DNA from 4 places in the Staphylococcus saccharolyticus genome. Region 1 is predicted to be linked to each of the others. Evidence: riboswitches for the same ligand, from Rfam matches in the RefSeq annotation. Region 1 holds a riboswitch; each other region holds the start of a gene.
The links. Region 1 has a riboswitch for thiamine pyrophosphate ahead of DYE57_RS00835 (ABC transporter substrate-binding protein). Riboswitches for the same ligand answer to the same signal wherever they lie in the genome.
Positions count from the first base shown of each region.

Region 2: linked by a shared signal. The riboswitch ahead of DYE57_RS08285 (ECF transporter S component) and the one ahead of DYE57_RS00835 (ABC transporter substrate-binding protein) in region 1 are both predicted to bind thiamine pyrophosphate.
Region 3: linked by a shared signal. The riboswitch ahead of DYE57_RS02070 (thiamine phosphate synthase) and the one ahead of DYE57_RS00835 (ABC transporter substrate-binding protein) in region 1 are both predicted to bind thiamine pyrophosphate.
Region 4: linked by a shared signal. The riboswitch ahead of DYE57_RS10360 (SDR family oxidoreductase) and the one ahead of DYE57_RS00835 (ABC transporter substrate-binding protein) in region 1 are both predicted to bind thiamine pyrophosphate.

Region 1 covers NZ_UHDZ01000001.1:208,259-211,376, reverse strand. The annotation lists gene DYE57_RS00840 (anion permease) at 1-1,355, shown strand, start outside; TPP riboswitch at 1,500-1,601, shown strand; partial or broken gene DYE57_RS00835 (ABC transporter substrate-binding protein) at 1,659-2,565, shown strand; gene rarD (EamA family transporter RarD) at 2,678-3,118, opposite strand, start outside.
Region 2 covers NZ_UHDZ01000001.1:1,688,867-1,691,984, reverse strand. The annotation lists gene DYE57_RS08290 (ABC transporter ATP-binding protein) at 1-1,229, opposite strand, end outside; gene DYE57_RS08285 (ECF transporter S component) at 1,243-1,818, opposite strand; TPP riboswitch at 1,904-2,005, opposite strand; gene graF (glycopeptide resistance-associated protein GraF) at 2,790-2,924, opposite strand; gene auxA (lipoteichoic acid stability factor AuxA) at 3,082-3,118, shown strand, end outside.
Region 3 covers NZ_UHDZ01000001.1:467,033-470,150, reverse strand. The annotation lists partial or broken gene DYE57_RS02075 (pyruvate MFS transporter) at 1-565, opposite strand, end outside; TPP riboswitch at 1,050-1,159, shown strand; partial or broken gene DYE57_RS02070 (thiamine phosphate synthase) at 1,235-1,823, shown strand; partial or broken gene DYE57_RS02065 (NAD(P)/FAD-dependent oxidoreductase) at 1,816-2,926, shown strand; gene thiS (sulfur carrier protein ThiS) at 2,910-3,110, shown strand; partial or broken gene DYE57_RS02055 (thiazole synthase) at 3,112-3,118, shown strand, end outside.
Region 4 covers NZ_UHDZ01000001.1:2,108,698-2,111,815, forward strand. The annotation lists gene tadA (tRNA adenosine(34) deaminase TadA) at 1-127, opposite strand, end outside; gene DYE57_RS10350 (deoxynucleoside kinase) at 192-800, shown strand; gene DYE57_RS10355 (deoxynucleoside kinase) at 803-1,465, shown strand; TPP riboswitch at 1,605-1,703, shown strand; partial or broken gene DYE57_RS10360 (SDR family oxidoreductase) at 1,933-2,557, shown strand; partial or broken gene DYE57_RS10365 (LLM class flavin-dependent oxidoreductase) at 2,613-2,825, shown strand; gene DYE57_RS10370 (HAD family hydrolase) at 3,027-3,118, opposite strand, start outside.

The sequences.
Region 1 (3,118 bases):
CATTAACACCATTTAAACCTGATGCCTTAAACAATCAATCTTGGTACATGTTAACAATTTTTGTTTCAACAATTATTGCATGTATCACTCAACCAATGACAATCGGTGCCGTCTCTATTGTTGGTTTTACTTTCATGATTTTTATAGGTGTTGCTAATACTAAAACAGCGGTTCAAGGGTTTGGTAATAGTAGTATTTGGCTCATAGCAACGGCATTTTTCATTTCTAGAGGATTTGTTAAAACAGGGCTAGGACGACGTATTGCGCTACAATTTGTCAAATTATTCGGTAAGAAGACGTTGGGATTAGCTTACTCTTTAGTAGGTGTAGATCTAATTTTAGCTCCGGTAACACCAAGTAATACGGCACGTGCAGGCGGTATTATGTTTCCAATCATTAAATCCCTCTCGGAATCTTTTGGTTCATCACCTAAAGATGGTACTGAAAGAAAAATGGGTGCATTTTTAATCTTTACTGAATTCCAAGGTAACTTAATCACTGCTGCCATGTTTTTAACTGCTATGGCTGGTAATCCAATTGCGCAAAGCCTAGCAGAAAAGACCGTTCACGTTCAAATTACCTGGATGAACTGGTTTATCGCAGCGATAGTGCCTGGATTAATTTCATTAATTATAGTGCCATTGATTATTTATAAAGTGTATCCACCTGCCGTCAAAGAAACCCCTAATGCTAAAAAATGGGCGACAGAACAACTAGAAGGCATGGGTTCTATGTCTAGAGCAGAGAAATTTATGATTGGTATCTTCATTGTTGCATTGGCACTGTGGGTGTTTGGTAGTTTCTTAAATATTGATGCAACACTTACTGCTTTCATCGCCTTATCATTATTATTACTTACAGGTGTATTAAGTTGGAAAGATATTTTAAATGAAACAGGCGCATGGAATACCCTTGTATGGTTCTCAGTACTTGTATTAATGGCTGATCAATTAAACAAGTTAGGATTTATTCCATGGTTAAGTAAGATAATTGCGCAAAGTTTAGGTGGCTTCAGTTGGCCAATCGTCTTAGTATTACTCATCCTATTCTACTTCTACTCACATTATTTATTTGCAAGTGCAACAGCACATATAAGCGCAATGTACGCCGCTTTACTTGGTGTGGCAGTTACAGCAGGAGCACCACCAGTGTTCAGTGCATTAATGCTAGGATTCTTTGGAAACTTACTTGCATCAACAACACACTATAGTAGTGGTCCAGCACCTATACTTTATACAGCTGGTTATGTCACTCAGAAACGTTGGTGGCTCATGAACATCGTTCTTGGTTTCATATACTTCATCATTTGGATTGGTATTGGTTCATTATGGATGAAACTCATTGGCATGATGTAAATGAAGTTAGCTTGGTTTAATGCTAATAGAGTATATGATAGGCTGGCGTTGAAAAACGTTATCTTATTTTTTTACAATATTCTTCTTTACTATGTGTTTTATTTTTTATTAAATACATCTGTGTTATTCTGTAATTAGAATAGAATGTATCATTAGGGGTGCAATTAAATTTGCTGAGAGAAAGGCTACTTTCAACCCTCGAACCTGTTGGTTAAAACCAGCGTAGGAAAGTGAACGATAATTGCTAATTTCTTTGATAATTCACTTTTTTGCGCAAAAAATGAGTTACTGGAGGATTTTTTTATGGACAAATTAACTGTAGGTTTAGAATGGTTTTTAAATCCTGACCATATGCCGTAATCATAGGTCTCGAAAAAGGATGGTTTAAAGAAGAATCATTAGAAATTGAAATGATTGAACCGAAAGAACACTTTGATGCACTAGACGAAATCGAAAATGGCACAATGGACATTGCGATTACCGAACCTATTCATTTAGTTCAGATAGAGCAAATAACCAAAATGTGATTGGTTTTGCCAGATATCTCCACACGAATGGTGGCATTATGTATAACAAAGATAAAGACATCACACGACCTAAAGATTTAATTGGCAAACGGCTTCAATACCCTGGCGCGCCTGGTCCAGATGGTACTGCCATTGCAAAAACAATGATTGAAGCTGACGGCGGCACTTTTAAGAAAGGTTATCTTACACCAGTCAATAACAGCTTTTACCATACCGATGCACTTTTAAATGATAAAGCTGATGCAGCAACACTTGTTTTTGAAAACTTTGAAATTCTCGAAGCAAAAAGTCAAGGACTCAACGTAGATTATTTTTCATTAAAAAACTATAATGTTCCAGATTTCTGTCAGCTTATTTTTATTACAACACCTGAGAAGCTAGCTACTTATGAAAGCAAACTCAAAAGATTGATTAAAGTTACTCAAAAAGCTACTCATTACATCAATCATCATTTAGAAGATGCGATTGATATCTATTCTATGTTTACTCAAACAGATGTTACAAACCAATTAAATAAAGACACAATCAAAGCAACAGCTCAATGTTTTACAAACGATTTATCTATGAGTTCTGATTACTACAATGATTTACAATTATGGCTTAAAGAGGTTAATGAAATCAAAGTCCCTATCACTCCTAGTTTATATTTTACTAATCAATTATTGTTTAGTAGATATATGAAATTATCAAACACACCTTCACTATATTTAAATGATGTACACCCCAAAAATCGGACTCACGATCATCTAACTTAATGGCGTGCACGTCAAAACATGTGAAGGTGTGTTTGATTTATTATTTAAAAATTGGATTTTTCTTAATATTAATATATTGAGAAATGCTATATAAAATAATACCTATCCATATGAAAATAAAAGTAATGAATTGATCAACGTTAAATTGCTCTTTAAAGACAAAAATACCTAATACAAACATAATTGTTGGACCTACATATTGAATGAATCCAGTGAGTGATAACGGAATTCGCTTTGCACCTGCTGAGAATAAAATCAATGGTATTGCGGTAATCGCACCTGAAAAAAGAAGCCAAAATGATGACATATTTAATCCAAATGTTATGTGATGCTGTTGCCATAAATAAATCACATAAATGAGTCCTGCTGGTGCCGTGACTACACATTCGATTGTGATACTACTGATGGCATCGATATGTACGATCTTTTTAAGTAGTCCATAAATTCCAAAAGAAAATGCTAATATTAGTGAAACATATGG
Region 2 (3,118 bases), 1.5 Mb from region 1:
CCAAATGTAGGTTCATCAAGTAAAATAATCTCTGCTTTTGAGCTAAGAGCTGTAGCGACACTTAAGCGGCGTTTTTGACCAGTCGATATTTCAAATGGATGCTGATTTTTTACTTTTTCTAAGTGAAGTAGCTCGAGCAGTTGTATCGTTTCATTTTCGGCATTTTTAGGGTCTAAGTGGTTATAATGAATATGGACTTCGTCATATACAGAATTAGTTATGAATTGTAATTCAGGGTTTTGATAAACTAAATACATATGCTTAGCAGCTTGTTTAATTTTCGATAATGATTGATTACGATAGGTCATGTGACCTTTATATTTTATCAATTGTAATATTGATTCTAGTAAAGATGTTTTACCTGCACCATTTTTTCCTGTAATTGTTATCCATTCACCAGAATGTATCTCGAAATAATCAGTAGAAAACAATGTCTTTTTGCCACGTATGATTCTTCCATTTTCAAATTTAAATAAAGATTCTTGAGAATGATTATGTAATTTGATAGGTTGAGGTGCGTTGTTCCAAGCTTTAGGATGCCAAACACCATATTCAGTTAATAATTTTTCATAATGACTGAGAATAATTTCCGGTGTATCGTCTGCAATAATTTGTCCGTCGTAATTCATCAACAATACACGATCAACATGATGCCAGATATGTTCAACTTTGTGTTCAACAATCAAGACGGTTTGATCATCCCATAGTTCAATGAGTTTTTTCCATAAATATTCAGTTGCTTTTACGTCTAACATAGCGGTTGGTTCATCTAAAAATAACGTTTTAGATTTTTGAAGTATTGTTTCTACGATAGCTAATTTCTGCTTCATCCCACCACTTAATTGATTCACATATGTTTGATCAGTTACGTGTAAATTAACAGATTCTAATGCAGCTTTGATTTCAGCGTCCATTTCGCTGCGTGGTAGTTGTCTATTCTCAAGGACAAATGCTAATTCCTCATAAACTTTGGGCATACAAAATTGAGTGTCAGAGTCTTGGAAAATAACTCCACTTTGATGATCTATTTCTAAGTCATCATATTTCATTGGAAGTTCTATTAAATTTGGTACGATGCCACTTAATACATTAAGTAACGTGCTTTTACCTGATCCAGAGGGACCAAGTAAAAGCACTTTTTCTTTATCATTGATTTCTATATTTAAATTATCAAAAATTTTTCTATCCCCATTTGGATATTTCAAACGCAAATTTTTAACTTTTAACAATTAAAAAATCCCCTTATAGGTTATCGTAATCTTGTTGTGAAGCAGGTCTAAAGAATTTAGTAACCCCAGTTTTATCTAGTGCTTTAACAATACAATAAGAAACTAAACCAGCTAAAACTATACCACTAATTGAACGGAAAATGATAAATAGTAATAAGTTCCATCCCGCAACTTCATTAAGGTAGCCATAAAAATAATCTACTGGGAACGACACTAATGCAGTTGCTAATCCAGCAAGCATCGCTACAGCTGCAGAACGTGATTTATATTTAAAAATAGCGAACACAATTTCACATGCTAAACCTTGTAATACAGCATAAATAATTGTTGGAATATCAAATTTTCCCATGACTATAGTTTCCCCCGCACCGGCAGCGATTTCTGCTAAAAGAGCAATCCCTGGTTTAGGTATGATTAAGTAACAAACAATTGCAGCCATAAACCATACACCGTAAGTCAATTGCTCTAGGTGAATACCTGCAACCTGTACTACATTGTAAATAAACCACCATAGGTTATAAATGATTGCAAATACTACAGAAATTAACACTGTTACGAGTATTTCTGATAGTTTTAAACCTTTTGACATAACAATCCTCCTAAAAAACGCACAACCCTTCCTAGGAAAGCTGTGCGTCAGAAGATAAATCTAATTTGTTTCATTCAATTAGATTATATAATTAACTACACTTTCCTACGCTAGTATCTAGCTAGATCAGGTTCAAAGGGTTTGAGGTAAACCTCATCTCAGTAAACATACACCCCTAGTGCGTTCGATTATTTAATTAATTTAAATGTATGATTTTTATTAAACAATGTCAAGGCTGATTAAAACAAATTAAAGTATATTAATAGATAGTTTTACAATAATTGAGTAGCTATTCGAGTGTATTCAAAAAGTAATGGTTTATCTTTCATAAATTAAAATATTGAAAAATCACCAGAATTTATTACAATTTTTTGAATGTTTTTTAGGAGAACTAGAAAATAATTTATTTATGGGGTGCTTTTTTAAATAAGGAGAACGTCTTATGATAAAGATTGTCCGTATTTGCGGTGCTGTAATTTTATTATTGAAATGTTACGCAGTGATAAATTTTTTCTTCTTTGATTGATGGGCAGGTTATTCAAGTCAGAAACAAATTAATACTTACATTAAAAATAATGACACGTATCAACTTCATAGAATTACGACAGATAAAAAAACATATAACTTTTTATTAAATGAAGAGTCGGTTTTAATCAAATTGCAAGCAGACAATCAAGGAAGTGGTGATTTAGGCTAATATATAGTGAATGTTAACGATAAAAATGCGTATTTGGCTGTTTATATTAAATATGATTTCTTACCAGAAATACCAAAGGTAAAATCGTTAAAATTAGAAAAATAGTTTTGATTCACTGCCAATATAGTATTCTAAGGATGATTGCTATAAATTTAAGCGAAAATATATAATCTGTAGATTTATGTATTAGTAAAACCTCAGAGTTAACTCTGAGGTTTTACTTAGCATCTATAAATATTTAATTGTTTTTGCATGGAAAAATGTCTTTAAACTACTAATCTAAAGTATCCTGAATATCTTTTTTAGTTTGTTCGATATCGTCAGTTTTTTCTTCATTTTGTTCTTTTAATTTTTCTTCAACTTCTTTAGCTTGTTCAGCTGATTTCTTTTTATATTCTTCTTTTCCCATAATATTTCCTCCCCCCTTAAACAGGAATTTTAGTTTACACATATAAGTTACCCCGTTATTCTAGTAATAAACGTTTATAAGACTATAGACGTATTTAATAGTTAATTTAAAGACAATTATAAAATCTTCATATATAATAACTTTTGAGGTGAACAGTATGTCTTTTCTTAGGAAACACACCGAGATCATATTTA
Region 3 (3,118 bases), 260 kb from region 1:
AATCTTTAGCGATAATTGCCCATAATACCGCCATTAAAATACCTACAGCACCAAAAATATAAAATACGGCTTGCCAGTTAAAGGCGTTAACGATTGCAATAGTAATAATTGGTGCAAGTACAGGATCAAAATAAGAACCCGCTAAAAGAGCACTAGATGCTTTACCTTTTTCATTTTTAGCAAACCATAATGAGTTAAATACGGCATTAGATGGATACATCGGAGCTTCCCCAACACCAAATAAGAATCTAATGAAGTAAAGTAAACCATGATGTTTAATCATTCCAGTTAAAATTGTAAATGTACTCCATCAAACTAAGGCGATAGTAATCATCTTACGAGGTCCAAATTTCTCTGCTAACATTCCAGATGGTACTTGCATCAATGCATAACCCAGTGAGAAGAATAAAGCTAATAAACCAAATTGTGTCTTTGTTAATCCCAAATCTTTCATCATCGGTACTGCGATATATGAAATATTTGATCTATCCATATATGCGATAACACCAATGAGGAAAAATCCTATTGCAAAATACCAACGTACATTACTGCGTTTTTCTTTCATATTGTTTCCTACTTCCATTTGAATTGTGTTGTTTCTAATTATGATGTCGTTATGTTTCAGAAATCCCCTTTGATGACTGTTCAACCTTCACTTTTTAAAACAACTGTATTAAGTTGTAGCGCTACAATTTTTTATTAATATAGCACGTAGTGAAAACGGTTACAATAGTTTTTGTAAAATTTTTAAAAATGTATAATTTACGTATATTTTTGTGGTCAAATTACACTTTTCTATCAATTTCAATATAGCCTTAAATATAAGTCTCGCGCAACTTTTTCTCGAATAAAAATGAGCGTGTTAAAATATATTTATAATAGTTAAATATACATTATAGGAGTTATAAATGCACATTTATACAAAAAAGATAATAATATTTTGTCATCTCTTGTTGAACTTATTGTTAAAGGAAATTTGATGTATATGATTAAAGATAGTAAAATGATGTTAAATAAAACGTTTTCACATTTTGATTAATAATTTCATATTAAACCACTGGAAGTGCCTTTGTTTAAGGCTGAGAATAAAGAAATGACTTTATAATTCCTATAACCTGATCCAGTTCATACTGGCGTAGGGAAGTGGCACCGTTAAATTCATGAAGTCTAACATAAACGACACGCTATTTCCCTTCTTCAGGGAGATAGCGTTTTTATTTTTAAATTTGGGGTGATACATATATTTATCGCAATCACTTACGATAAACAAATTACTGACGAAGATTTACAGCATTTTATGACCATTGAAAAAAGATTGACGGTCTTTTATTTCGTATGTCAATGAATTATGACGAATTAAAAGACAAAATCATTCAGTTGACTCAACACGGTTTTGAGAAAGATAAAATCATTATTCACAGTGATATTACACTTTTAGAAGAACTAAATCTTTCTCGTATCCATTTTAAAAATAACGATACAACGACATTTTCTTATAAAGCATCACATCCAAATATCATTGTTAGCATGTCGACGCACGATGTCGCAACGGTTAACTTATGTAGAAAAAAAGGCTAGACTATGTCTTTTTCGGTCATCTTTTCCCTACTATGTCACATCCAGATACGCCACCACGGACGACCAAAGAGATTCAAGATGTCTTACATATTCCTATCACTACTTATGCCATTGGCGGTATAAATAACAATACAATCAAACAAATTCCAAAAGACTTTTCAGGAATATGTGCAATCTCATATTTTATAACTGCAACGTTAGAAGAGATTCAACACTTAAGAAAGGAGTGGTCTCAACATGCATGATGTATTAATCATTGGTTCTGGTGTCATAGGCATGTCGATTGCTAGACAACTTAGCGAAACACAATTAGATGTTGTGTTGTGTTAATAGATAGAGATGTTCCAGGCAAACATGCTTCATATAAAGTAGGCGGTATGCTTGGTGCTCAAAATGAATTCACACATGATAGTGACTTATTTCAATTAGCCATTGAATCTCGGTCAATGTTTCCACAACTTAGCGAATCATTACTAAATGAAACAAGTATAGATATACAATTTCATAATTCCGGATTGATTAAAATAGCGAATCAAGAAAGTGATGTGGCGTCCCTTGAACATCAATATCACTTTTTAACTGGCAAAGATTCTAGTGTTAAACAACTTAATAATGAAGCGTTAATTCACTTAACTCAAGGTGCAGTAGAACCATCATATGCAGCAATTCATATTCCTCACGATGGTCAAATTAATGCCCATAATTATACTAATGCCTTGTTAGAATCAATTAAGTAAAGACATAGTACGCGTTATTATTCTACTGAGGTTTATTCAATTAAAAGAAATAACGGCTATTATACGATTTTAACAAGTGAATCATCTCCAATAGAAGCTCATAAAGTGATTGTAGCTGGTGGCGCATGGTCATGATTATCAACTTCAAAGGCAAGTAATTGGCGTTAAAGGTGAAGTCATTTTATTAGAAAGTGGTAAACTGCAACTTTCTGAGACGCTGTTTACGACAAACGGTTGTTACATCGTACCAAAGCAACCAAATCGATTTTTAATTGGTGCAACAAGTGATTTTAATAATTACTCTGTAGGTACGACTGAACTAGGTTCGAACTGGCTCTTAAATCACGCATGTGCACGTGTCCCCGAACTAGAAAACAGCCGAATCCTAAAAAAATGGTCTGGTGTCAGACCTTATACCAAGAAAGAAATTCCAATCATGGATCAAATCGACGATGGTTTATATATAATAAGTGGGCACTATCGTAATGGTATCCCTCTGTCACCTATCATTGGTCGGGATATCGCGAATTGGTTACTCTCTGGTATTATACCCACCACGTTATTCAAGCTTTAGTGTGTCAAGGAGGAATAATCATGAAGTGTATCATTAATGGCGATTCATTTACTTTTGAACGAGAACAGTCGATACAAGATGTCTTACTGTCACTCGACTTAGACCCAAAACGCGTCATTGTTGAAATGAATAAAGAACTCATTAAGCAAGATAATTACACAGAACATACGGTTAGAGAAGATGACCGTTTAGAATTATTAGAAATTGTTGGAGGTGGATAAGATGTTTA
Region 4 (3,118 bases), 1.9 Mb from region 1:
AATTGTGAGCGCGAGCAATCACTTGGTGATCTTTAACGATAATAGCTCCAATAGGCACTTCGCCAATAGTCATTGCTTTGTGCGCTTCTTTAATTGCTAAACGCATATAATCCTTATCATTTCTCATATGTCGGAATACCTCACTTATGGTACAATACTCATTGTCTATCTTAACATTTGGAGAAGTGATTATGAATAAACCTTTTATTGCTATTGAAGGACCTATAGGTGTTGGAAAATCTTCACTTGCCAATCGTTTAAGCCACTCACTAGGCTTTTATGAAGAAAAAGAAATTGTAGATGAGAATCCTTTTTTATCTGATTTTTACGATGATATTGAAAAGTGGAGTTTCCAGACAGAAATGTTCTTTTTATGTAACAGATATAAACAAATTAGAGATATTGAAGAATTACGCCAAGGTGTAGTTAGTGATTATCATATTCATAAAAATAAAATATTTGCTAAAAATACCTTAAATGCCTCAGAATTTGATAAATTTAGTCGCATTTTTGACATTTTAACTGAAGACTTAGAAATGCCTAACATAATTATCTTTTTAGATGCCGATTTAGAGGTATTAAAATCAAGAATTGCTAAACGTAATCGTAGTTTTGAATCGCACATCGAAGATGATTACTTATTAACTTTAAAAAAAGATTATCAAGCGTACTATGAATCGTTAAAAAATGAAGGTGCAAATATCGTACTTATTGATACGACAAACGTAGATTTTGTTGAAAATGAAGACGATTATCAAGATATTTTAAATATAGTAAAACCAATGATTGGAGCTCGTTAAAGATGAATAATTATAGCATCCCCCAAAATGCAATCATTACAATCGCTGGTACAGTGGGCATAGGTAAATCGACGCTAACACAAGCACTGGCTGATAAATTAAATTTTAAAACTTCATTTGAAAACGTGGATCATAACCCTTATTTAGATAAATTTTATCACGATTTTGAACGTTGGAGTTTCCATCTTCAAATCTATTTTCTTGCCAAACGCTTTAAAGAACAAAAGCGCATGTTTGAATATGGTGGCGGTTTTGTACAAGATCGCTCAATTTATGAAGATGTTGATATTTTCGCGAAAATGCATGAAGAACAAGGTACCATGAGTAAAGAAGATTATCATACATACGCAGAATTATTCGATGCCATGGTAATGACACCATATTTCCCCAAACCAGATGTGCTTATTTATCTAGAGTGTGATTATGATGAGGTGATTGATCGTATCAAACAACGCGGTCGTGATATGGAGATTAATACTAATCCTGGATATTGGAAAAAGCTATTTAAACGTTATGAAAATTGGATAAATAACTTTAATGCTTGTCCTGTAGTTCGCGTGAATATTAATGAATACGATATTCATAAAGATTTAGATTCTCTAAATCCTATTATTGAAAAAATTGCACGTATTATTAAAATTTATCGTGAAGTTGATAATAGATAATAAAAATAATTCCACGGAAAATCGAGCAACTTCAATTTTCCTCGGAAAATTTTTACAGGATGTTTCTTTTACTATTGAAAAATGTATAGAGCTTCTTAATCGTATTGACATTATTTTTCAAAACACATATGTTTATAATATATAGCACTAGGGGTGTTTAAGAACTGAGATAGATTTATCCAAACCCTTTGAACCTGAACTAGTTAACACTAGCGGAGGAAAGTGTGAAATATAATCTTACTATTAATCTGTCTTCATATATTAATTACTAAGATGCACAACTTTTCTCTAGAGTGTTGTGCATTTTTTCTTAATTAAAGTTTAACTTGGGCGCTTATAAAAATGATAAAAACTGCAATTATTACAGGAAGTAGTCGTGATCTTGGAGCTCAAATCGCGACAACTTTACTGGAAAAAATTACAATGTCGTAGTCAATTACAAACAAAATAAAGACAAAGCAGAACGTTTAATCGCAAATTATGATGAAAATAAAGTCATTGCTATTCAAGCTGATGTTACAAATCGTACTGAAGTAGATCAAATGATACAACAAGCCACAGAGCATTTTGGTCAAATTGATATTGTCATTAATAATGCATTAGTTAATTTTAAATTTGATCCAACACAACAGAAAGCATTTAAGGATTTAACTTGGGAAGATTATGAGCAACAACTTAATGGTACTTTAAAAGGTGCATTCAATGTTACACAAAGTGTTATTTCTCAATTCATTGCACAACAAAGTGGTTGTATCATAAGTATTGGAACTAATCTGTATCAAAACCCTGTCGTTCCTTATCATGGTATACAACTGCAAAAGCAGGACTTATCGGTTTCACTCGTAATATTGCAGCCGAACTTAGTCAATTCGGAATTACAGCAAATGTTGTTTCAGGTAGTCTATTAAAGACTACGGATGCTAGTGCTGTTACTACTCCTGAAGTATTTGAATTAATCGCTCAAACAACTCCTCTTAAAAGGTTACAACACCTCAAGATGTTGCGAATATGGTTGTATATCTTGCATCAGATGAAGCCCGCGGTGTAACAGGTCAAAATATTACTGTTGATGGTGGCTTAACGATGAATTAATTGTATAATTTTAGTTTACGCATTTTTAAAAGAAATTAATAAATGAGGTGCTCATATGAAAAACAAATGTCAAATGAACATAGGTGTTTTACTTTACGGGTGTGGTCATCATCAATCTGCATGGCGTATGGAGGATTCTTATATCGAAGACATTGGTAACGTCTCTTATTACCAGCATTTAGCTCATATAGCTGAAAAAGGACTCTTAGATATAGTGTTTTTTGCAGATAATCAAGCTTTTAATGCTAGTGATAATGCTACTTTACCATACAGTCTTGAAGATTTTGTAGAACATGTTATACCATACAACATCGTGGATTATTTAGAGATGCATATCAGTCGTCTACATTGCGTGAGTTGCTTGGCTTTAAATCTTTAAATTCCTCATTTAAAGTACATTAAAAACAAGACGTGGAAGTTTGAATAAATCCAAAAAAGTCCCACGTCGTTCTTACTTTCATAAAACACTTTATTTTTCATATTGTTCTAGCACTTTTTTTATATCTTTAGCGCTATCAATAATCACATCTGCTTCATACAGTTCTTCTCTCTTTGCTACAC